3 regions of the Streptomyces sp. SS7 genome follow, and region 1 is predicted to be linked to each of the others. Evidence: riboswitches for the same ligand, from Rfam matches in the RefSeq annotation. Region 1 holds a riboswitch; each other region holds the start of a gene.
The links. A riboswitch is a leader RNA that binds a small molecule or an ion and turns the genes downstream of it on or off. The one in region 1 is predicted to bind thiamine pyrophosphate.
Positions count from the first base shown of each region.

Region 2: linked by a shared signal. The riboswitch ahead of U5640_RS11125 (thiamine ABC transporter substrate-binding protein) and the one ahead of thiO (glycine oxidase ThiO) in region 1 are both predicted to bind thiamine pyrophosphate.
Region 3: linked by a shared signal. The riboswitch ahead of thiC (phosphomethylpyrimidine synthase ThiC) and the one ahead of thiO (glycine oxidase ThiO) in region 1 are both predicted to bind thiamine pyrophosphate.

Region 1 is NZ_CP141223.1:7,200,204-7,207,178, forward strand. It holds gene U5640_RS33040 (sulfite oxidase-like oxidoreductase) at 1-127, shown strand, start outside; gene U5640_RS33045 (DUF4396 domain-containing protein) at 131-616, opposite strand; gene U5640_RS33050 (deoxyribonuclease IV) at 708-1,598, opposite strand; gene pknB (Stk1 family PASTA domain-containing Ser/Thr kinase) at 1,633-3,570, opposite strand; gene U5640_RS33060 (thiazole synthase) at 3,692-4,486, opposite strand; gene thiS (sulfur carrier protein ThiS) at 4,492-4,692, opposite strand; gene thiO (glycine oxidase ThiO) at 4,689-5,855, opposite strand; TPP riboswitch at 5,853-5,965, opposite strand; gene U5640_RS33075 (hypothetical protein) at 6,041-6,391, shown strand; gene U5640_RS33080 (FAD-dependent oxidoreductase) at 6,469-6,975, shown strand, end outside.
Region 2 is NZ_CP141223.1:2,508,765-2,515,739, forward strand. It holds gene U5640_RS11120 (iron ABC transporter permease) at 1-137, opposite strand, end outside; gene U5640_RS11125 (thiamine ABC transporter substrate-binding protein) at 185-1,264, opposite strand; TPP riboswitch at 1,335-1,442, opposite strand; gene rlmN (23S rRNA (adenine(2503)-C(2))-methyltransferase RlmN) at 1,465-2,571, opposite strand; gene U5640_RS11135 (SRPBCC family protein) at 2,645-3,097, opposite strand; gene U5640_RS11140 (phosphatidate cytidylyltransferase) at 3,253-4,467, opposite strand; gene frr (ribosome recycling factor) at 4,467-5,024, opposite strand; gene pyrH (UMP kinase) at 5,200-5,958, opposite strand; gene tsf (translation elongation factor Ts) at 6,150-6,975, opposite strand, start outside.
Region 3 is NZ_CP141223.1:5,048,734-5,055,708, reverse strand. It holds gene U5640_RS23340 (UvrD-helicase domain-containing protein) at 1-259, shown strand, start outside; gene U5640_RS23335 (replication initiator) at 545-2,008, opposite strand; gene U5640_RS23330 (DUF2637 domain-containing protein) at 2,141-2,851, opposite strand; partial or broken gene U5640_RS23325 (XRE family transcriptional regulator) at 3,056-3,436, shown strand; gene U5640_RS23320 (NUDIX domain-containing protein) at 3,439-3,909, shown strand; gene thiC (phosphomethylpyrimidine synthase ThiC) at 4,024-5,844, opposite strand; TPP riboswitch at 5,837-6,025, opposite strand; gene U5640_RS23310 (YibE/F family protein) at 6,097-6,975, shown strand, end outside.

The sequences.
Region 1 (6,975 bases):
CGTCGAGTACATGACCGCCGACCGCCGCGGCTTCTGGGAGGAGCGCGGCTACCACAACATCGGCGACCCCTGGAAGGAGCAGCGCTACTCCTACCAGGAGGAGCCCGGGGACGGCCCCGAGCTCTGAGCCTCAGTGGTGGTGCCGGTGCACCACCGCATGGCCCTTGCCGCGCCCGATCATCCACTTGTTGACCGGCACGGTCACCACGAAGGCGATGGCCAGCGAGACCGCCAGCGATCCCCAGAACAGCACGTCGGAGAGGGTCGCGTCCATGGCGTCCGGCCACAGCGCGATCACGCCGTTGTCGATCAGCTCCATCACCGCGATGGACAGCGTGTCGGCGGCCAGTGCCACCCGCAGCGCGGCGCGGAAGCCGAGGCCGGCCCTCAGCACCCCGCGCAGGGTGAGCGAGTAGCCGAAGAAGAAGGCCAGGACGATCGCCAGCACCGTGGTCGGCAGATTGCCCCAGCCCAGCGCGGTGCCCACGACCATGCCGAGCACCTCGCCGATGGCGCATCCGGTCAGGCAGTGCAGGGTGGCCTGGGCCGCCATGGCCCAGGTGGCGGCGGGTGCCGCGGTGGGGTGGACGTGTGCGGTGTGCGTCTCGTGCTCCATGGGTGCCCCCAATGCCGGATGACCATTCCTGTGCCGCTCGCCTCCAGCAACCGTATACCCCCCTGGGGTATTCCCGAACGCCCGCCCGGCGCTACCCGTCCCGCAGTCGCTTCAGCCGCTCCACGTCCGCCGCGTGGCCCTCCTTGCCGCCGGGCGTCTCGATGACCAGCGGTACGCCCTCGGTCGCCGGGTGGGTCATCAGCGCGCGGAAGGGGTCCTCGCCGATGTGGCCGGCGCCGATGTTCTCGTGCCGGTCCTTGTGGGCGCCGACCACGTCCTTGGAGTCGTTGGCGTGGATCAGCTTCAGCCGGCCCTCCCCGACGGTGTCCACCAGCAGGTCCAGCGTCCGGTGCATCCCCGACGGGCCGGTCAGATCGTGCCCCGCGGCGAAGATGTGGCAGGTGTCCAGGCAGACGCCGAGCCGGGGATGCGCGTCCAGCGCCTCGAAGTACGGCCCGAAGTCCCAGGTCCGGGAGCAGAGCGAGGAGCCCTGCCCGGCGGTGGACTCCAGCAGCAGGAACGGGTCGTCGTCGTGGGTCAGCTCGTCCAGCAGCGGCAACAGGTGTTCCCGCACCTGCTTCAGCGCCACGGACCGCTCCCGCCCGCCCGTCGCGCTCCCCGTGTGCACGACCACCCCCAGCGCACCGATCGCCCGCCCCCGGCGCAGCGAGTGCCGCAGCGACTCCACCGACCGCTCCACCGTCGCCTCGGTGTGCGACCCGAAGTTGATCAGGTACGGCGCGTGCACGTACGCCGGGACCGCCTCCGCCGCGCAGGCCTCCCGGAACGCCTCGTCCTGGGCCGGGTTGCCCGCAGGAGTGGCCCAGCCGCGCGGGTTGGCGACGAACACCTGGACCGTCTCGGCCTTCAGGTCACGGGCGTACGACAGGCCCACGGAGTGCAGTCCGCCGGCCACGGGGACATGGCCGCCGACGGGGTTGCGGGAGGGGAAGGGCGCTGCTGGGCGGGGTTGCTGACTCACCCGTTCAGGGTGTCATGCGGTGCCCGCGCCCCCGTCACCGGATGGTCAGCGTGATCGTCGAACCCTTGGGCGCGGTGTCGCCGCCGTCCACCGACTGCTTCTTCACCGTGTCGCCGAACAGCCCGAGCAGCCCGCGGTCCTCCTTGACCTGGAAGCCGGCCTGTTCGAGCGCCGTCCTCGCGTCGTCGACGCCGTCCCCGACCACGTCCGGGACCTCGACCATCTCCGGACCCTTGGACAGCGTCAGCGTCACCGTGTCGCCGTCGGCGGCCTGGCTGTCGGCCTCGGGGGTCTGCGCCGCCACCTGGCCCTTGTCGAACTCGGAGGTGACCTGCTCGGCGGAGACCCGCACCGTCAGACCGGCCTCCTCCAGATCGGCCTTCGCGTCGTCCAGGTCCTCGCCGGTGACGTCCGGGACGTCGACCGCGCGGCCCTTGCTCACGACGATCGAGACCGCCGAGCCCGCCCGGCGCTCCGTGCCCGCCTCGGGGGAGGTGCTGATCACGAAGCCCTTGATCACGTCGTCGCTGAACTCCTCGGTGACCTGCCCCGGCTCCAGCCCGTCCGACGTCAGCAGCCCCTTGGCCTTGTCCAGCCGGGACCCCGTCACATCCGGCACCTTCACCGTCTGCGGGCCGTCGGAGACGGTGAGCGTGACGGAGTCGTGCTTGCGGATCCGGGAGCCGGGCCCGGGGTCCGTGCTGATCACGGTGCCCCGGTCGACGGTGTCGCTGTAGGCGTGCCGGACCGCGCCCACCTCGAGCCCGGCGGCCTCCAGCCGCTGCTCCGCCTTCGCCCGCGACTGCGTGAGCACCGCCGGCACCTTGGTGAACTGCCCGGAGTTGATGTACCAGACGCCGGCGCCGACCCCGATCACCAGCAGGACGACGGTGACGAGGGCGACCAGCCCGCGCCGGGGCCGCGCCCCGCGCCGGCGGGGAGGCAGCGGAGGGGGACTCTGGAACCGGGAGGTCCGGTTGACCTCGTCCGGGCCGAAGCCCTCCTCCTCGCCGATGGGCAGGGGCCGGGGCACGGTCAGCGAGCGGGGGATCACGCTCGTGCGGTCCTCGGCGTTGTCGTGGGCGGCGGACACGGCCTGCGGAGGCACGGCGTCGAGCTGCTCCTCGGTCAGCCCGGCGCGGGCGTCCCGCACCTCGCCGAGCAGCGCGACCGCGTCCTGCGGCCGGACCTCCCGGGTGCGGGCGGTGGCCGACGCGACCAGCTCGTCCAGCGCGCGCGGCAGACCGGGGACCCCGGAGGAGGGCGGCGGTACGTCCTCGTGGAGGTGCTTGTAGAGCACGATCGCGGGGGATTCGCCGTCGTGCGGCTTCTCCCCGGTGAGCATCTCGTAGAGCACGACACCGCACGCGTACACGTCCACCCGCGGGTCGGCGGCGCCGGGCGTCTCGATCTGCTCGGGCGCGAGATAGGCGACGGTCCCGAGCACGGCGCCGGTGGTGCTGGTCACGGTGTCGACGGACCGCACCAGCCCGAAGTCCGCGACCTTGACCCGCCCGTCGTCCCCTATCAGCACGTTCTCGGGCTTCATGTCACGGTGCACGAACCCGGCCCGGTGCGCGGCGCCGAGCGCGGCGAGCACCGGCTCCAGGATGTCGAGCGCGGCCCTCGGCTGGAGCGCCCCGCGCTCGCGCAGCACGTCCCGCAGGGTGCAGCCCGCGATGTACTCCATCGCGAGATACACGTACGACCCGTCCGTACCCTGGTCGAACACCTGCACGACATTGGGGTGGGCGAGCCGTGCGACGGACTTGGCCTCCCGGATGAACCGCTCGACGAACGACCCGTCGGCCGCGAGCGCCGGGTGCATCACCTTGAGGGCGAGCACACGGTCGAGGCGGGTGTCCACGGCCCGGTAGACCGTGGCCATCCCGCCCACGGCGATCCGCGCGTCGATGCGATACCGCCCGTCGAGCACCTGCCCGACCAGAGGGTCCTGAAGGGTCGTGTCCACGCAGCGAGTCTACGAGCCACGACCGACACCCCACCCGTACCCACTCATTCGGAGCACGACTGCAGCCGACCTGTGACGCGCGGCGCGGGGGTGGCGGGGGTGGACAAGGCGAGAGGGAACGTCAGAACGCGGGGCGCTCGGGGTCCAGCACGGCCAGACCCTCCGCGGGAGACGACGCCTGAGCGAAGTAGCGCCGGGGGATGCGCCCCGCCAGCCGCGCCAGCCGGCCCGCCTCGACGCCCGCCCGCATCGCCGACGCCATCCGCTCGGGATCAGGCGACCGCGTCACCGCCGTCGCCAGCATCACCCCCGCGCACCCCAACTCCATCGCCAGCGCCACGTCCGACGCCGTCCCGGCCCCCGCGTCCAGGATCACCGGCACCCCCGCCCGCTCCACGATCAGCTGGAAGTTGTGCGGGTTGCGGATGCCGAGCCCCGACCCGATCGGCGAACCCAGCGGCATCACCGCCGCGCAGCCCACGTCCTCCAGCTTCCGCGCCAGCACCGGATCGTCGTTCGTGAACGGCAGCACCGTGAACCCGTCGTCCACCAGCGTCTCCGCCGCCTCCAGCAACTCCACCGGATCCGGCAGCAGCGTCCGCTCGTCGGCGATGACCTCCAGCTTCACCAGCGACGTCCCGAGCGCCTCCCGCGCCAGCCGCGCCGTCAGCACCGCCTCCCCGGCCGTGAAGCACCCCGCCGTATTGGGCAGCACCCCGATGCCCAGCCGCCGGAGCACCGACAGCACCGAGCCCTGCACCCCGGGGTCCACCCTGCGCATCGCCACCGTCGTCAGCTCGGTCCCGGACGCCACCAGCGCCCGCTCCAGCACCTCCAGGCTCGGCGCACCTCCCGTGCCCATGATCAGACGCGACGAGAAGGACGTACCGCCGAGGAGGAACGGATCGTCGGACATGGCGCTCACCCTCCCTGCACCGCGGTCAGGACCTCCACCCGGTCGCCCTCGCGGAGCGGCGTCGCCGACCACTCCGCACGCGGGACGACCGTCTCGTTCAGCGCGGCCGCCACCCCGGAGGGCGCCGCCGTCAGGGACCGTACGACACGGTCGAGGCCCGTACCGGGAGCGACCACCCGCCGCTCGCCGTTCACCGAGATGTTCATACGAGCTGCTCCGTCCGGGCGGCGGCGCCGAAGCGCCGGGGGGTGAAGGGGCGTGCCTCGTCCGGGAGTTCACCGCTGACCAGGGCATGTGCCAGGGCGTCCCCGGTCACCGGCGTCAGCAGCACCCCGTTGCGGTAGTGCCCGGTGGCCAGCAACAGTCCCTCCAGCGCGGTCGGCCCGAGCAGCGGCGCGTTGTCGGGGGAGCCGGGCCGCAGTCCGGCGCGCGTCTCCGTCAGCGGCAGTTCCGTGATCCCCGGCACCAGTTCGTGGGCGTCGCGCAGCAGTTCGTACACCCCGCCCGCCGTCACCGACGTGTCCCAGCCGAGTTCCTCGCTCGTGGCGCCCACGACCAGCTCGCCGTTCTCCCGGGGCACCAGATACACCTGGCTGCCGCGCACCACGGCCCGCACGGTACGGCTGAGGAACGGGGCGTACCCGGCCGGCACCGTCAGCCGCAGCACCTGCCCCTTCACCGGCCGCACCGGCGGCAGTACGTCCTCCGGCACCCCCGCCAGCCGCCCGCTGAGGCTCCCCGCCGCCAGCACCACCTGCCCCGCCGCCAGGGCCGTGCCGTCATCGGTGACGACCCCCGCGGCCCGTCCGCCCGTCACGGACAGCCGCTCGGCCCACGCCCGGTGGAGGACCACCCCGGCCCGCTCGCACGCCACGACCAGCGCGTCGGACAGCCGCCGGGGATCGATCTGGTGGTCGCCGTCCACCCGCAGTCCGCCCCGCACCCCGGGCGCGAGCATCGGCTCCAGGCGCCGGCACTCCCGCCCGCTCAGCCATTCCGACTCCAGCCCCGACCGCGCCTGCAACGCGTGCAGTTCGCGCAGATGGGCGCGGTCGTCGGCGTCCAGCGCCACCGCGAGCGTGCCGCACCGGCGGTAGCCGAGGTCCCGCCCGGTCACCTCCGTCAGCTCGGCCGCGAAGTCCGGATACCGGCGGGCCGAGGCCAGGTTGAGCCCCAGCAGGGTCTGCTCGCCGTGGTGCAGTTCGGTGACGGCGGCCAGCATCCCGGCCGCCACCCGCGCGGCCCCACCGCCCGGTTCGGGGTCCACCACCGTCGTGGCGAACCCGCGCTGCGCGGCCCGCCACGCCGTGACCAGCCCGATGATCCCGCCCCCCACGACGAGGACGTCGGATGTACGTGTACGCGACATGGGCGTCCAGCCCCTCCCTTCGCCGGCATGACCCGGATCAGGTTCGTACGGTCGGAGGCCGGCCAGCCTCCCTCTCAGCCCGGTGCGTCCGGACTCCCGCGAGTGCTCTACGTTGGCCACACCCTAGCCCGTGCTTCCGTGCCCCTGTAAAGGGAGCCTCCCGCCCCGTAAGGAGCCCCCTGCCCATGCCCCGCTCGCTCGACGGCCTCGTCCTCGCCCCCGTCGCCGACCAGGCCCCGGGCCAGGTCGGCACCCGCACCCGCTTCACGTACCACGAGGCGGACGGCGTGATCTGGGCGGACTACGCGGGCGGCGACGTCGTACGCGGCCATCTCGTGGGTACCCGTGAGGGGGACCGGCTCGACTTCCGGTACGTCCAGCTCAAGCAGGACGGCACGACCTCCTCGGGGCACTGCGTCTCGACGGTCCTCGCCCTGCCGGACGGCCGGGTGCGGCTGGAGGAGACCTGGTCCTGGGAGTCGCAGGAAGGCAGCGGCACCAGCGTTGTGGAGCAGGTCACGGAGCACGACGGCTGACTGACGGAACGTCAGGTGTCTATGGTGATCAGGTGAGCGAGCTGAACAGGGAAGAGGACGGACGGCCGGGGCGGCGCGTGGTCGTCGTCGGCGCGGGCATGGCCGGGGTGCAGACCGCGGTCGCCCTGCGCGAACAGGGCTTCGACGGCACCGTGACACTGATCGGCGCGGAGCCCCACCAGCCCTACGACCGGCCGCCGCTGTCCAAGGCCGTACTCCTCGGCAAGGCCGAGGGCTCCGCCTTCGACGTCGACTTCGAGGGGCTCGGCATCGACCTGCTGCTCGGCCGCGAGGTCCTCGGCCTGCGCCCCGCCGACCACGAGGTGGACACCGAGGCCGGGCCCGTCCCCTACGACGTCCTCGTCCTCGCCACCGGCGCCCGGCCGATCCGGCTGCCGGGCGCCGACGGCGTGCCCGGCGTCCATCTGCTGCGCACCCTGGACGACGCCGAACGCCTGCGGCCCGTCCTCGCCGGCGCGCACGACGTCGTGGTCGTCGGGGCCGGCTGGATCGGCGCCGAGTTCGCCACCGCGGCCCGCGAGGCCGGCTGCGCGGTCACCGTCGTCGAGGCCGCCGACCGGCCG
Region 2 (6,975 bases), 4.7 Mb from region 1:
TGCCGGATGTCGGCCTGGCCCAGGACGTCGGCCACCCGCCCGAACCGCCAGACCCCGTCGACCTTCAGCCCGCGGGCCACGATCGCGGCGACGGGATAGGCGAAGAACAGCCCGAAGAACGCGACGGGCAGGGCCATGAGCCCGAGCCGCGCCGCGCTCCCGGAAGGCCTTTCGGCCCGCTTGGTCACTTCAGTACGAGCGAGGTCCACGACTTGACCCACTGGTCGCGGTGCTGGGCGATCTTCGCCGGGTCCATGGTCTCGGGGGCCTTGGCGGCGGGCCCGTACGCGGTGAACTCGGCGGGCACGCCCACCCCCTCGACCACCGGGTAGACGAACATGTTGAGCGGCATGTCCTTCTGGAACTCCTGGGAGATCAGGAAGTCGATGAGCGCCTTGCCGCCCTTGGCGTTCCCGGCGTTGCTCAGCAGCCCCGCGAACTCGATCTGGCGGAAGCAGGTGCCGGTCGCGACCCCGGTGGGGGCGGTGCTGGGCCTGGGGTCGCCGTAGATCACCTCGGCGGGCGGCGAGGAGGCGTACGACACGACCAGCGGCCGGTCCGCCCCGGCCTTCCTGCCGCCGGCCGACCCCGAGAACTCCTCGTTGTAGGCCTGCTCCCAGCCGTCGACCACCTTCACCCCGTTGGCCTTGAGCTTCTTCCAGTAGTCCGCCCAGCCGTCGTCGCCGTACTTCGCGGCCGTGCCGAGGACGAAGCCGAGGCCCGGCGAGGAGGTGGAGGCGTTCTCGGTGACGAGGAGGTTCTTGTAGGCGGGCTTGATCAGGTCGTCGTAGGACGTCGGCGGGGCCAGCTTGTGGTCGGCGAAGTACTTCTTGTCGTAGTTGACGCAGATGTCGCCGTAGTCGACGGGCGTGACCCGGTGCTTGCCGGAGTCCAGCTGGTACGCGCCGCCGACCCGGTCGAGTCCCTTGGCCTCGTACGACTGGAACAGACCGTTGTCGAGCGCCCGCGACAGCAGGGTGTTGTCGACGCCGAAGAAGACGTCCCCCTGCGGGTTGTCCTTGGTCAGGATGGCCTTGTTGACGGCCTGGCCCGCGTCGCCGTCCGTGAGGACCTTGACCTTGTAGCCGGACTTCTTCTCGAAGTCGGCGAGCACGTTCTTGGAGACGGCCCATGAGTCGTGGCTGACGAGGGTGACGGTCCTGGAGTCCGCCGCGCTCGAGGTGCCGGACGACTCCGCGCCGCACGCGGACAGGGTGACGAGGCCGAGGCCGACCGTCGCCGCCACGAAGGTCTTGATGTGCACTGGATGTCCTCCTGGGGTTGGCCAGGAAGAACGCGGCCCCGCCCGGGGACGCCCGGGCAGGGCACAACAGCTTGAGCGATGACCGAACTTCCTACCCAGAATGACCTGGGCGAGGTTCAGAGGGTCTGCGGCCCGATTGCCGCACTCTCAGCGCTGTGGCGCTCCCCTGTCGGAATATGAAGATGTGACGTGGCCAGATCTTAGCGCTCGGTGGCCGCCAGCTGACCACAGGCTCCGTCGATCTCCTGGCCACGGGTGTCCCGGACGGTGACGGGCACCCCGTGGGCCGCGATGGCCTCCACGAACGCCTTCTCGTCCTCGGGCCGCGAGGCCGTCCACTTCGAGCCCGGGGTCGGGTTCAGCGGGATCAGGTTGACGTGCACGGGCTTTCCGCGGAGCAGCCGGCCGAGCCGGTCACCACGCCAGGCCTGGTCGTTGATGTCACGGATCAGCGCGTACTCGATCGACAGCCGCCGCCCGGACTTCTCCACGTAGTCGAAGCCCGCGTCGAGCACCTCGCGCACCTTCCACCGCGTGTTCACGGGGACGAGGGTGTCGCGCAGCTCGTCGTCCGGGGCGTGCAGCGAGATCGCGAGCCGGCACTTGAAGCCCTCGTCGGCGAACCGGTGGATGGCGGGCACGAGCCCGACCGTCGAGACGGTGATCCCGCGCTGCGACAGCCCGAGCCCGTCCGGAGCGGGATCGGTGAGCGCACGGATCGCGGTGACGACCCGCTTGTAGTTGGCGAGCGGCTCGCCCATCCCCATGAAGACGATGTTGGACAGCCGCGCCGGCCCGCCGGGGACCTCGCCGTCCCGCAGCGCCCGCATCCCGTCCACGATCTGGTGCACGATCTCGGCGCTGGACAGGTTCCGGTCAAGCCCGGCCTGCCCGGTCGCGCAGAACGGGCAGTTCATCCCGCAGCCCGCCTGCGAGCTGATGCACATCGTCACCCGGTCCGGGTACCGCATCAGCACCGACTCGACGAGCGTCCCGTCGAACAGCCGCCACAGCGTCTTGCGGGTGGTGCCCTCGTCGGTCGACAGATGCCGTACGACGGTCATCAGCTCGGGCAGCAGCGCCTCCCGCAGCTTCTCCCGCGCACCGGCGGGGATGTCGGTCCACTCCGCCGGGTCGTGCGCGTACCGCGCGAAGTAGTGCTGCGAGAGCTGCTTGGCGCGGAACGGCTTCTCACCGATCTCCGCGACGGCGTCCTTCCGCTCCGCTGGCGAGAGATCGGCAAGATGCCGCGGCGGCTTCTTGGCTCCGCGCGGCGCGACAAATGTGAGTTCTCCGGGCTTAGGCATGGCCTAACCAGTGTCGCAGATCGAATCCGGTGCCCCGGTCGCGCGACGGGAAGGCCTTCCTCCGTGACAGGTGCTAGGTAGCCCGCTGCTCCAGGTGGCTCTTCAGGAGGCGTTCGTTCAGTGGCAGTTCCTTGCGGACCTGGGGGCGGACGATCAGGGGGAGGAGGACCTTGCCCATGCCCCTGCCCTCGAAGTCGAGTTCCATCGTCACGCGGGAGCGGCGGCCGTCCTCGAGCGGGGTGATCTCGCCGTGGACATGGCCGCGCACGGGACCGTCGACGCCTCGCAGGCCCCAGGCGTGCGGGGGGTCGTACTCGGTGTACTCCATGGTCATCGGGATCTCCCGGCGGCGGCCCACGTGCCGGGTGACGCGCAGCCGGGAGCCGACCTGGACCGGGCCGGGGTCGAGCTGTTCGGCCGAGACCGCGCTCGCCTGCCATTCGGGCAGGTGGGACGGGTCGATGAGGTACGCCCAGACATCGTCGGGGCTGCGGTCGACGTCGATCGATTCACGGAAGCCGGACATGACGTCTGCCCCTTTCCGGATGATTGGCCATCAAGCCCATAAAGGGCCTCGGGGAAAATCGTCCCACTGTGGGCGGTACCGGGCAAAGGACGCGGGCCCCCGGCCTGAGGGTTCAGGTCGGGGGCCCGCGGGCGAGGTGGACGAGCCGGCGCCGGTCAGCCCGATCCGACGAACAGCACGAGCAGCAGCCAGACGACCGGAGCCGTCGGCAGCAGGGAGTCCAGCCGGTCCATGATGCCGCCGTGGCCCGGCAGCAGCGTACCCATGTCCTTGATGCCCAGGTCCCGCTTGATCATGGACTCGCCGAGGTCGCCGAGCGTGGCGCTGGCCGCGACCGCGAGGCCCAGCAGCAGCCCCTGCCACCAGTGGCCGCCGTCGATCAGGAACTCCATGCACAGCGCGCCCACGACCATCGCGAACGACACCGCGCCCAGCAGGCCCTCGCGGGTCTTGCCGGGGCTGATGCGCGGGGCGAGCTTGTGCTTGCCGAAGCGCCAGCCGACGGCGTAGGCGCCGGTGTCGCTGACGACCGTGAGGAGGAAGAACGCCAGGACGCGCTGCGCGCCGTCGGCCGCGGTGAGCATCAGGGCGACGAACGTGGCCAGGAAGGGGACGTAGAAGGCGGCGAACACACCCGCCGTGACGTCCCGGAGATAGCCCTCCGGCGGTTCCGTCATCCGCCAGACCAGGACCGCCAGGGCGGTCAGGGCCATGGCGACCCAGGCACCCTCGGGCCCCCGGACGTACCCGGCGACGACCATCGCGGCGCCGCCGATCGCCAGCGGCACCAGCGGTGCCTTGATCTGCTTGCGCTCCTGGAGCCTGCTGGTCAGTTCCCACAGCCCGACGACGACGGCGACCGCTATCACGCCGACGAACACGGCCTTGACGATGAACAGCGACGCGACGATCACCACACCGAGCCCGACCGCGACTCCTATGGCCGCGCCCAGGTCTCGGCCCGCACTCTTCTTCTGCGGTGCGGGCGCGGGCTGTGGGGCTGCGGGCATGGGCTCCGGATTCTGCGGCACCGCCGCATGGGGCGGTGCCGACGGGGTCTCGTGGCGGAACGTCTCCGCACCGAAGGACGCCTGGTCGGGCGCCATGGGGCGGTACGCCTCGTCGCGGAACGAGGGGCCGCCCAGCCGGGCGGCCCCCGGGTCGTCATCCTGGTTTCCGCCGTGCGCGGGTACGTCGGGGACGATGGGCATGGGGCGAGTCTGCTGCGCCTCAGGCGCATCGTACGCGGGACCCGCCGGGGCGGCTCCCTGGACAGGTCCCTGGCCCTGGTAGGCCCCCTGGTCGGTGGGCCCCCAGTACCCGGCCTGTGTCCCGGCTGGTGGCGGAGAGGCCCAGGAAGAGTCGTTCATCAGACCTCGAGCAGCTCCGCTTCCTTGTGCTTGAGGAGCTCGTCCACCTGAGCGACGTACTTCGCGGTGGTGTCGTCGAGCTCCTTCTCCGCACGACGGCCCTCGTCCTCGCCGACCTCGCCGTCCTTGACGAGCTTGTCGATCGCGTCCTTGGCCTTGCGGCGCACGGAACGGATGGACACCCGGGAGTCCTCGGCCTTGCCCTTGGCGACCTTGATGTAGTCCCGGCGGCGCTCCTCGGTGAGCTCGGGGAACACCACGCGGATGATGTTGCCGTCGTTGCTCGGGTTGACCCCCAGGTCGGAGTCGCGGATCGCCTGCTCGATGTTGCGCAGCGCCGTCTTGTCGAACGGGGTCACGACCGCCATGCGCGGCTCCGGCACGGAGAACGAGGCCAGCTGGTTGATCGGCGTCAGCGCGCCGTAGTAGTCGGCCACGATCTTGTTGAACATCGCCGGGTGCGCACGGCCGGTGCGGATCGCGGCGAAGTCCTCCTTGGCGACCACGACGGCCTTCTCCATCTTCTCCTCGGCCTCGAGGAGGGTCTCTTCGATCACCACTTGCTCCTGCGTGTCTTGAGTAAGGCCCGGCTGCGGTTCACTGTCGGTGGCGGCGGCCGGCTGCGTCGCGTCTTCTTCCTGCACGGTTACCGTCCGGCAGGACATTGTCCATCCTCCGACCGGGGTCCGTCCCCCGGTCAGGTGTTGTCGTACGAACCCGGGGACTTCCCGGTCAGCCCCGGCTGCCCTGCTCACCCACCAGCGTGCCGATCTTCTCACCCTTGACGGCGCGGGCGATATTGCCCTCCGCCAGAAGCTCGAAGACGAGGATGGGGAGCTTGTTGTCGCGGCACAGCGTGATGGCGGTGGCGTCGGCGACCTTCAGCTCGCGCGTGATGACCTCGCCGTAGCCGAGGGCGTCGAACTTGACGGCCGCGGGGTTGGTCTTGGGGTCGGAGTCGTAGACGCCGTCGACCCCGTTCTTGCCCATGAGCAGGGCCTCGGCGTCGATCTCCAGGGCTCGCTGGGCGGCGGTCGTGTCGGTGGAGAAGTACGGCATGCCCATACCGGCGCCGAAGATGACGACGCGGCCCTTCTCCAGGTGGCGCACGGCCCGCAGCGGGATGTACGGCTCGGCGACCTGTCCCATGGTGATGGCGGTCTGCACGCGGCTGTCGATGCCCTCCTTCTCCAGGAAGTCCTGGAGGGCGAGGCAGTTCATGACCGTGCCGAGCATGCCCATGTAGTCCGAGCGGGCGCGGTCCATGCCGCGCTGCTGGAGCTCGGCGCCGCGGAAGAAGTTGCCACCGCCGATGACGACGGCGATCTCGGCGCCGTCCCGCACCACGGCCGCGATCTCACGGGCGATCTTGTGCACCACGTCGGGGTCCACGCCCAGGCCCCCACCGCCGGAGAATGCCTCACCGGACAGCTTCAGCAGAAACCGGCCGTGTACTTTGCCGTCGTCGCTCTTCTGGGCCTTGGTGGTCATGGGAGATCCCGCCTTTTCACGTGGTGCACATACGAAGAAGGCCATTGCCGGTGGGGTGTCGTTCGCAACCCGTGCGCGGCAATGGCCTCCTTGTCAGATCTGCTGTCGTCCGTCACGCACGCGCGCGCGACGGCGTACCGGGACGACTGCCTACGACCCTATAGGGACCGGGCGTCCGTCGCGGTACGGACTCAGATGCCGACCTTGATGCGCGAGAAGCGCTTCAGGGTGACACCGGCCTCGTCCAGGACCTTCTGGACGGACTTCTTGTTGTCGAGCGCGTACGGCTGACCGAGCAGCGTCGCGTCCTTGAAGAAGCCGTTGAGGCGACCCTCGACGATCTTGGCGATCGCGGCCTCGGGCTTGCCCTCGGCGCGGGTGGTCTCCTCGGCGATGCGGCGCTCGGACTCGACGACCTCGGCCGGCACGTCCTCCTTGGCCAGGTACTTCGGCGCGAAGGCGGCGATGTGCTGGGCGACGCCGCGGGCGACCTCGGCGTTCGGCTTGTCGAACTCGACGAGGACGCCGATCTGCGGGGGCAGGTCGGGCATCGTGCGGTGCAGGTACGCGGTGACGAAACCGTCGTTGAACTGCGCGAAGCGGTCCAGGACGATCTTCTCGCCGAGGTTGGCGTTGGCCTCGTCCACGAACGCCTGGACGGTCTTGCCGGCCTCGATCTCGGAGGCGAGGAGCGCGGCGAGGTCGGCCGGGGAGGTCGCGGCGACGTGGTCGGCGATGGCCTTGGCGACGCTCTGGAACTTCTCGCCCTTGGCGACGAAGTCCGTCTCGCACTTCAGCTCGACCAGGACACCGGAGGCGTTGTCGTCGGCGATGATCGCGACGACGGCGCCGTTCTCGGCGGAGCGGCCCTCGCGCTTGGCGACGCCCTTCTGGCCCTTGATGCGGAGCGCCTCGACGGCCTTCTCGACGTTGCCCTCGGCCTCGTCCAGCGCCTTCTTGCAGTCCATCATGCCGGCGCCGGTGAGCTCACGGAGCTTCTTGACGTCGGCGGCGGTG
Region 3 (6,975 bases), 2.2 Mb from region 1:
GGTCGTCGGAACAGCGGAGCATCTTGCGGGGCTGCAGTTCGACGCAGTGCTTGTGGCGGGGATCCCGGATCTGAACTCGTCCACACCGACCGCCAACGAACGCATCCGGTACCTGTCGCTCCTCTACCTCGCGCTCAGCCGCGCACAGAGGGAAGTGCGTGTCTTTGTTAACGAGGACGACGATGGCGGAGCGCCGGAAGTCCTTCTGCGTGCACGCAACAACCAACTGATGGAATCGAACCAGGGAAGTCGCCTCTAGCCACCGATGCCGGTGCTTTACCGCGGCTCCGGCCAGGGTTCGGATCCTGCTGGCGCCATCTGCGCACTACCCAGTGAATGGCCGATGGCGACCCATCAAGATCACCGACTAACCGAACTAGTCAAGCCTGTGTAGCGCACCTCCGAGTGAGGCGGATGCCCAGCACCGTGCCGATGCTCTTGAGCTGGGCGTCACTCAGCGGCGGGGCCTCGTCCACGCACTTCCGGATCCATCGTTCCCTGGCCTCGTCCGCCAGGGAACGAACCGACTTCTCCACGACCGTGATCACTGCCAGGGGTTCCCTTCTGTCTTGAGGCGTTCGACCTGGGCGAGGTCGTGGCGGACCTGGTTGGCGAGAAGTTCCTCGCCTGGGCGGTAGCCGGAGGCGAGGTAGGCCCAGGAGGATTCGGTGACGAGGGTCGTGTTCTCGTCGAGGGCCGGGTGGCCGGCGCGGGCGCGGGCGGTCTCGGCCTGTGCGGTGCGCCAGGCGCGGCGTACGTCGCGGAGTGCGCCGAGGGTGGTCGAGTAGGCGCGGGACTTGGTGGAGAAGTGGCCCCGGAAGCCGAGCATGTGGGCCCACTTCCAGAGCTTGAGGTCCGCGAATTCCGGCAGGTGGCCGAGCGCCCAGGCGGTGCGGATCATCTGCCGTACGTGCTGCTGGACCTGGAGGTCACGCAGGGGTTCGGCCTGTCCGGTGCCGTCGCAGTCGGCGCACAGGTCGCGGAAGCCGTCCGGGCCGCTGGTGTATCCGCGTCCCGCGCAGGGGCGGCAGACAAGCGTGCGGTCAACCGTGCCGGAGCCCTCTGCGCTCTTGGTGGCGTACTTGGCGACGTAAGCGGCCACCTTCTGGTCGGTGAGTTCGCCGTCCCCCAGAGCCTTGATCTCCCGCACGTCGATGCGGTCGCCCCAGGCGATGACGCGTTCGCCCACGGCGTCCGACTCGATCGTGAGCTGGGCGCGTCGGGCAGCGGCGCGTACGGCGTGGTCCAGGGCATCGAGGGTGGCCCAGGGCGGGGGCGCGGTGGTGTGTCCGTCGGGGCCGTCGAGGCGGATCACGGCGTGGAAGTGGACCAGGCCGCGCTTCTGGTACTCGGCGACCTTGGCGAAGGAGACGCGTAGAGCTGCCTTCAACTCCTTCTGTGTGATGCCGAGTTGGGCAGCTAGTTCGCGGCGGAGGTAGATGGTGAAGCGTGCCCAGAGCGCTCCGGCGTGTGCGTTCCAGAGCACGGCGCCGGTGTAGTCGTACGAGGTTGGGGCGAGCGGCGTGCCTAGGGCGGGGTCGTCCTCGGCGTGGTGCCGGCCGCAGCGGCAGTCCAGGGGCTTGCCCGAGGGTGTGGTGGGGCGGTTGTGGACCGGGCCGAAGGAGGGCGCGGTGAGCGTGGCGAAGACGCGGGGGTGGGTGCGGACGTCTTCGGCGACGGTCTTGCCTCCGGAGAGTCCGGCCTTGATCAGGTGGTAGGTGTCTGCGGCGTAGACGCGGGAGCAGGCTGGGCAGCGGGAGGCGCGGCGGTTGCCGCAGGTGGTGAGGAGTCGGCCGGTGGGTTCGTCGGCGGTGGAGTAGGCGCGGACCACGGTGCGGGTGGCGGCGTCGAGGGTGGCGGTGTGGCCGACGAGGTTGACCGGGCGGGTGCAGCCGCGGACGTTGCGGATCTGATCCGCCACGCGGTCGAAGTCTTCGAGTTGGGCCAGCTCGATCAGGTCCCGCAGGGCGGGGCTGACGACGTGGCGCAGGTCCAGGGGGCGCTTCATGGGGCGGGGTCTCCCTTCGTGCTGGGCTGGGGCCCCGAGCAGGCCGACGGATGCGCGGGCTGCTCGGGGCATGGCGGACCGGGCCCCTTGGGGGCCGGGTGCTGGAGGGGAGCCGGAAGGCCGGCGGGAGGGTCAGGCCGTCAGGGCCGAGTGCAGGGCGGTGGCCATGGGCAGGCCGACGCCGAGCCGCGCCTTGAGCTGGGCGGTGGTGATGGGCTCGCCGTGCTGGACGCGGTGGGCGTCCGCGATCGAGCGCGCTTCGTTCAGCAGCGGCTCGGGCACCTTGGCCGCAGGCACCGGGGCCGGGGTGGGCACGGGCGGGGCCGTCACGGGCACGGGCTCGGGCACGGGGGCCGGATCGGCAGGGGCCGGGGTGGCGGCAGGCTCGTCTTCCTCGGCCGGGACGACCGGCGCGGGAACGGGCCGGGGTTCCGGTCTCGGCTCCGTGCCGACGGGGACGGGCGCGGGGGTGCCGATGGTGTGGAAGGCCCGGAGGAGCTGGGGGCCGACGGCTCCCCAGCCGAGGAGGAGCAGCGGGGCCACGGCGTCCACGGCAGCGCGGCCGTAGTGGCCGGCGGCCAGGGGCTCGGCGATGTTGAGGGCCAGGGTCAGCAGGCCGGAGAAGTGCATCAGCCGGGTAGCGGCCATCATCTGCTCCGGCGGGACACCGCGCAGCGAGAGGTAGCGCAGGGCCACCAGGAGTCCGACCACGGACAGGTCCACCATCGGAGCGATCAGCGGCGCGATGGGCTCGGGGATGCCGAGCCGCAGGGCGAGGGCCCAGACGTTGCCGAAGGAGAAGACGAAGGCCAGAGCGGCGATGACGCCCATGACCACGGTCACGGTGCGCTGAGGTGATCCGGTCCTCAGACAAAGGGATTCACCTCCTCTCAACAGCACGCAGGGATAAGTGGATTGGCCGTCTGGACTATGCGGCGAGCGGCTCCTCACCCTCGTCGTAGCCGTCGTACTTGGTCAGGTCGATGCCGGCGGGGAGCCGGGCGGAGAGCAGGTCGGCGGGGTCGGCCGTGAGGTGGGCGGTCTCATCTCTTGCGGGAGCGAGCCGCAGAGGGCTGCGTGATCCGGATCGCGGTGGGCGACGCCGACAGCGAAAACGTCCGGGCGCGCGGCCAGGAGGAGAAGTTCGGGCACGGCATCGAGTCCCGTTGCCAACTGGCGCTCATGCACTACCGGCCCCTGATCGGCGTGCCGGGCATCGACATCCGGACCCACGGGACGACGCTCTACAACTCGCTCTACCGCGCCGATGATCAGTGTCTGGTCAATGCCCACGTCTGGGGGGTCAACGCGTACGGGGCCCCGGTGTGGCATCTTCGGCGGAGCGGCGAGGGCGGCATGTTCGACACCTACGCCGAGAGCTTCGACGCGGTGTGGTCCACGGCGACGCCCGTACGGCACGAGGGGTGACCATGGCACGGACCGAGTACTACGACGACTCGAACGCGCCCAAGCCGAACAGCATGGTTGTCGCAGCCTCAGCCGTCGTCACCGACGATCAGGGGCGCATCCTGCTCCAGCGCCGACGCGACAACGATCTGTGGGCCCTCCCGGGTGGAGGGATGGACCTCACCGACTCTCTTCCCGGCACAGCCGTCCGCGAGGTCAAGGAAGAGACCGGCCTCGACGTGGAGGTCACGGGACTGGTCGGCACGTACACCGACCCGAAGCACATCATCGCCTACACGGATGGCGAGGTGCGTCGGCAGTTCAACGTCTGCTTCACCGCGCGGATCGTCGGCGGAGAACTGGCGATCTCCGACGAGTCGACGGAGCTACGGTTCGTCCCTCCAGACGAGCTGGACCGACTTCCGATGCACCACACGCAGCGACTCAGGCTCCGCCACTTCATGGAGCACCGCGAGCAGCCCTACCTCGGCTGACCCCGTCAACATGTGCTGGTGGACGCTCCGACGTCAAAAGATCAGTCCGCAGAACGACGAAGGCTGACCGACGACTCCCCCCGGAATGCCGTCGGTCAGCCTCATTTGCGCAGGTCAGTCCGCTAGCGGAAGGTAGACACGGTTGCCGGAAGCCGCGAACTCCTTCGACTTCTCCAGCATCCCGGCCTCGATCTCCTCCGGGGTGGCGTCCGCCTCGCCGCCGAACTGCTCTGTGATGCTTCTGCTGATCTTCATCGAGCAGAACTTCGGCCCGCACATCGAGCAGAAGTGAGCCGTCTTGGCCGGCTCGGCCGGGAGGGTTTCGTCGTGGAAGTCGCGGGCCGTGTCCGGGTCGAGGGCCAGGTTGAACTGGTCCTCCCAGCGGAACTCGAAGCGGGCGTCGGACAGCGCGTCGTCCCACTCCTGTGCTCCGGGGTGGCCCTTGGCGAGGTCGGCGGCGTGGGCGGCGATCTTGTAGGTGATGACACCGGTCTTGACGTCGTCACGGTTGGGCAGGCCCAGGTGCTCCTTGGGCGTGACGTAGCAGAGCATGGCCGTGCCCCACCAGGCGATCATCGCGGCGCCGATGCCGGAGGTGATGTGGTCGTACGCCGGGGCGACGTCCGTCGTCAGCGGGCCGAGGGTATAGAACGGAGCTTCATCGCAGATCTCCTGCTGAAGGTCGATGTTCTCCTTGATCTTGTGCATCGGGACGTGCCCCGGGCCCTCGATCATGGTCTGTACGTGAAAACGCTTGGCGATCGTGTTGAGTTCCCCGAGCGTGCGCAACTCCGCGAACTGCGCCTCGTCGTTGGCGTCCGCGATCGAGCCCGGCCGCAGACCGTCGCCCAGCGAGTACGTGACGTCGTAGGCGGCGAGGATCTCGCAGAGTTCCTCGAAGTTCTCGTACAGGAACGACTCCTTGTGGTGCGCCAGGCACCAGGCCGCCATGATCGAGCCGCCGCGCGAGACGATGCCGGTCTTGCGGTTCGCGGTGAGCGGGACGTACGCGAGGCGCACGCCCGCGTGGACCGTCATGTAGTCCACGCCCTGCTCGGCCTGCTCGACGACGGTGTCCTTGTAGATCTCCCAGGTCAGTTCCTCGGCCCTGCCGTCGACCTTCTCCAGCGCCTGGTACAGCGGCACCGTGCCGATGGGCACGGGGGAGTTGCGCAGCACCCACTCCCGGGTGGTGTGGATGTTACGGCCGGTGGAGAGGTCCATGACCGTGTCGGCGCCCCAACGGGTCGCCCAGGTCATCTTCTCGACCTCCTCCTCGATGGAGGAGGTCACCGCCGAGTTGCCGATGTTGGCGTTGACCTTCACCAGGAACCTCTTGCCGATGATCATCGGCTCGATCTCCGGGTGGTTGACATTGGCCGGCAGCACCGCGCGCCCGGCCGCGATCTCCTCGCGCACCACCTCGGGAGAAACGTTCTCCCGGAGGGCCACGAACTCCATCTCGGGCGTGATCTCGCCCCTGCGGGCGTACGCGAGCTGGGTGACCGCGCTGCCGTCCCGGCTCCGGCGCGGCAGCCGCGGGCGGCCCGGGAACACCGCGTCGAGGTTACGCAGTCCACCCCGCGGCGAGGTGTGCTTGACGCCGTCGTCCTCGGGCCGGACCGGTCGGCCCGCGTACTCCTGTGTGTCACCGCGGGCGATGATCCAGTTCTCCCGCAGCGGCGCCAGGCCCCTGCGAACGTCGGTGTCGGCGAGCGGATCGGTGTACGGTCCGGAGGTGTCGTACAGCGTGACCGACTGCCCGTTGGTGAGATGCACCTGGCGGACCGGCACCCGCAGGTCGGGGCGAGCGCCCTCGATGTACCCCTTGTGCCAGCCGATGGACGTCCCGCTCTTCTCGCCGGTCGCCTCGGCCGTGTCCGTCTCGGCCGCGTTCTGCGTGAAGGCAGGCGTGCGTGCGTCCTTGTTGGTCATGAGACCTACTCCCTACGCCGGCATTACCCGGTAACAGGTTCGGCGGTCGACGCAGCGGCTACCGTCTGCCGACGTTTCATGTGAAACATCACTCGCTGTGGTGACGTTCCACGTGAAACATCGCGAAGACGGAGGTCAGCGCCCTCTCAGCCCGGTGCTCCGAGCTCCCGCGTGTGCAAAAGTGGCTCCACGCTAGCGGTAGGTGTGGCGCGGTGAACAGTGGGCCTCAGCCGTTCTTGCGATGATCGGGCGGTGACCACGACACACCAGCCCCCGTATCCGCCCGGAGAGCCGCCCCGCAGGCCCGGCACCGGTGGCGGCCCGGGTCCCGGACCGGCCAACGCTCCGCAGGGCGGACCGGCCGCACAGGGGCGCCAGGACGAACGCGACTTCAGCTTCGGTGGTGGGTTCGACCGCGGCCACGAGGTCGGGCCCGGCTACGGGCAGCGTCCGGGCCCCCGTCCCGGGCCTGGACACCACGGGCCCGAGCACCACGGGCCCGAGCACCACGGACCTGCGCATCATGGGCCCGAGCACCACAGGCCCCAGCACTCCGGGCCCGGAGCAGGCGGAGGCCACCGGCACGGTTTCGAGGACGGTCACACCGGCGCACAGGGCAGCGGTTCCGAAGGCGGACACGGATCCGGGCATGGACACGGACACGGGCATGGGCACAGCCACAGCCACGGTCCGGCCGCACCGGTCTCCAAGCATCTGCGCAAGGTCATCGGAGCCGTCCTGATCCCCTTCGCCGCGGCGGTACTGGTCGGGCTGGTGGTGCTGTGGCCCGGCGGTGCCCCGGCGCATGAGCGGACCGGCGTCGGCTTCGACCGGCAGACGCAGCACGCCACGGTGACCAAGGTCGTCAAGGTGAGCTGCCAGTCGGTGAACGCCTCCGGTGGCACGCCGATCGGCGGCGCTTCCCCCGCCGACGGCTCGTCCGCCGAGAAGAAGGGAGGCGACACCTGCAAGAAGGCCACGATCCGCGTGGACACCGGCGACGACAAGGGCCGGACGTTCACCGAGATCGTCCAGCCCGACCAGTCCCGCCAGTTGGAGCAGGGCGAGCAGGTCGTGGTCGCCTACGAGCCCTCGGCCCCCAAGGACCTGCAGTACTCGGTCACCGATGTG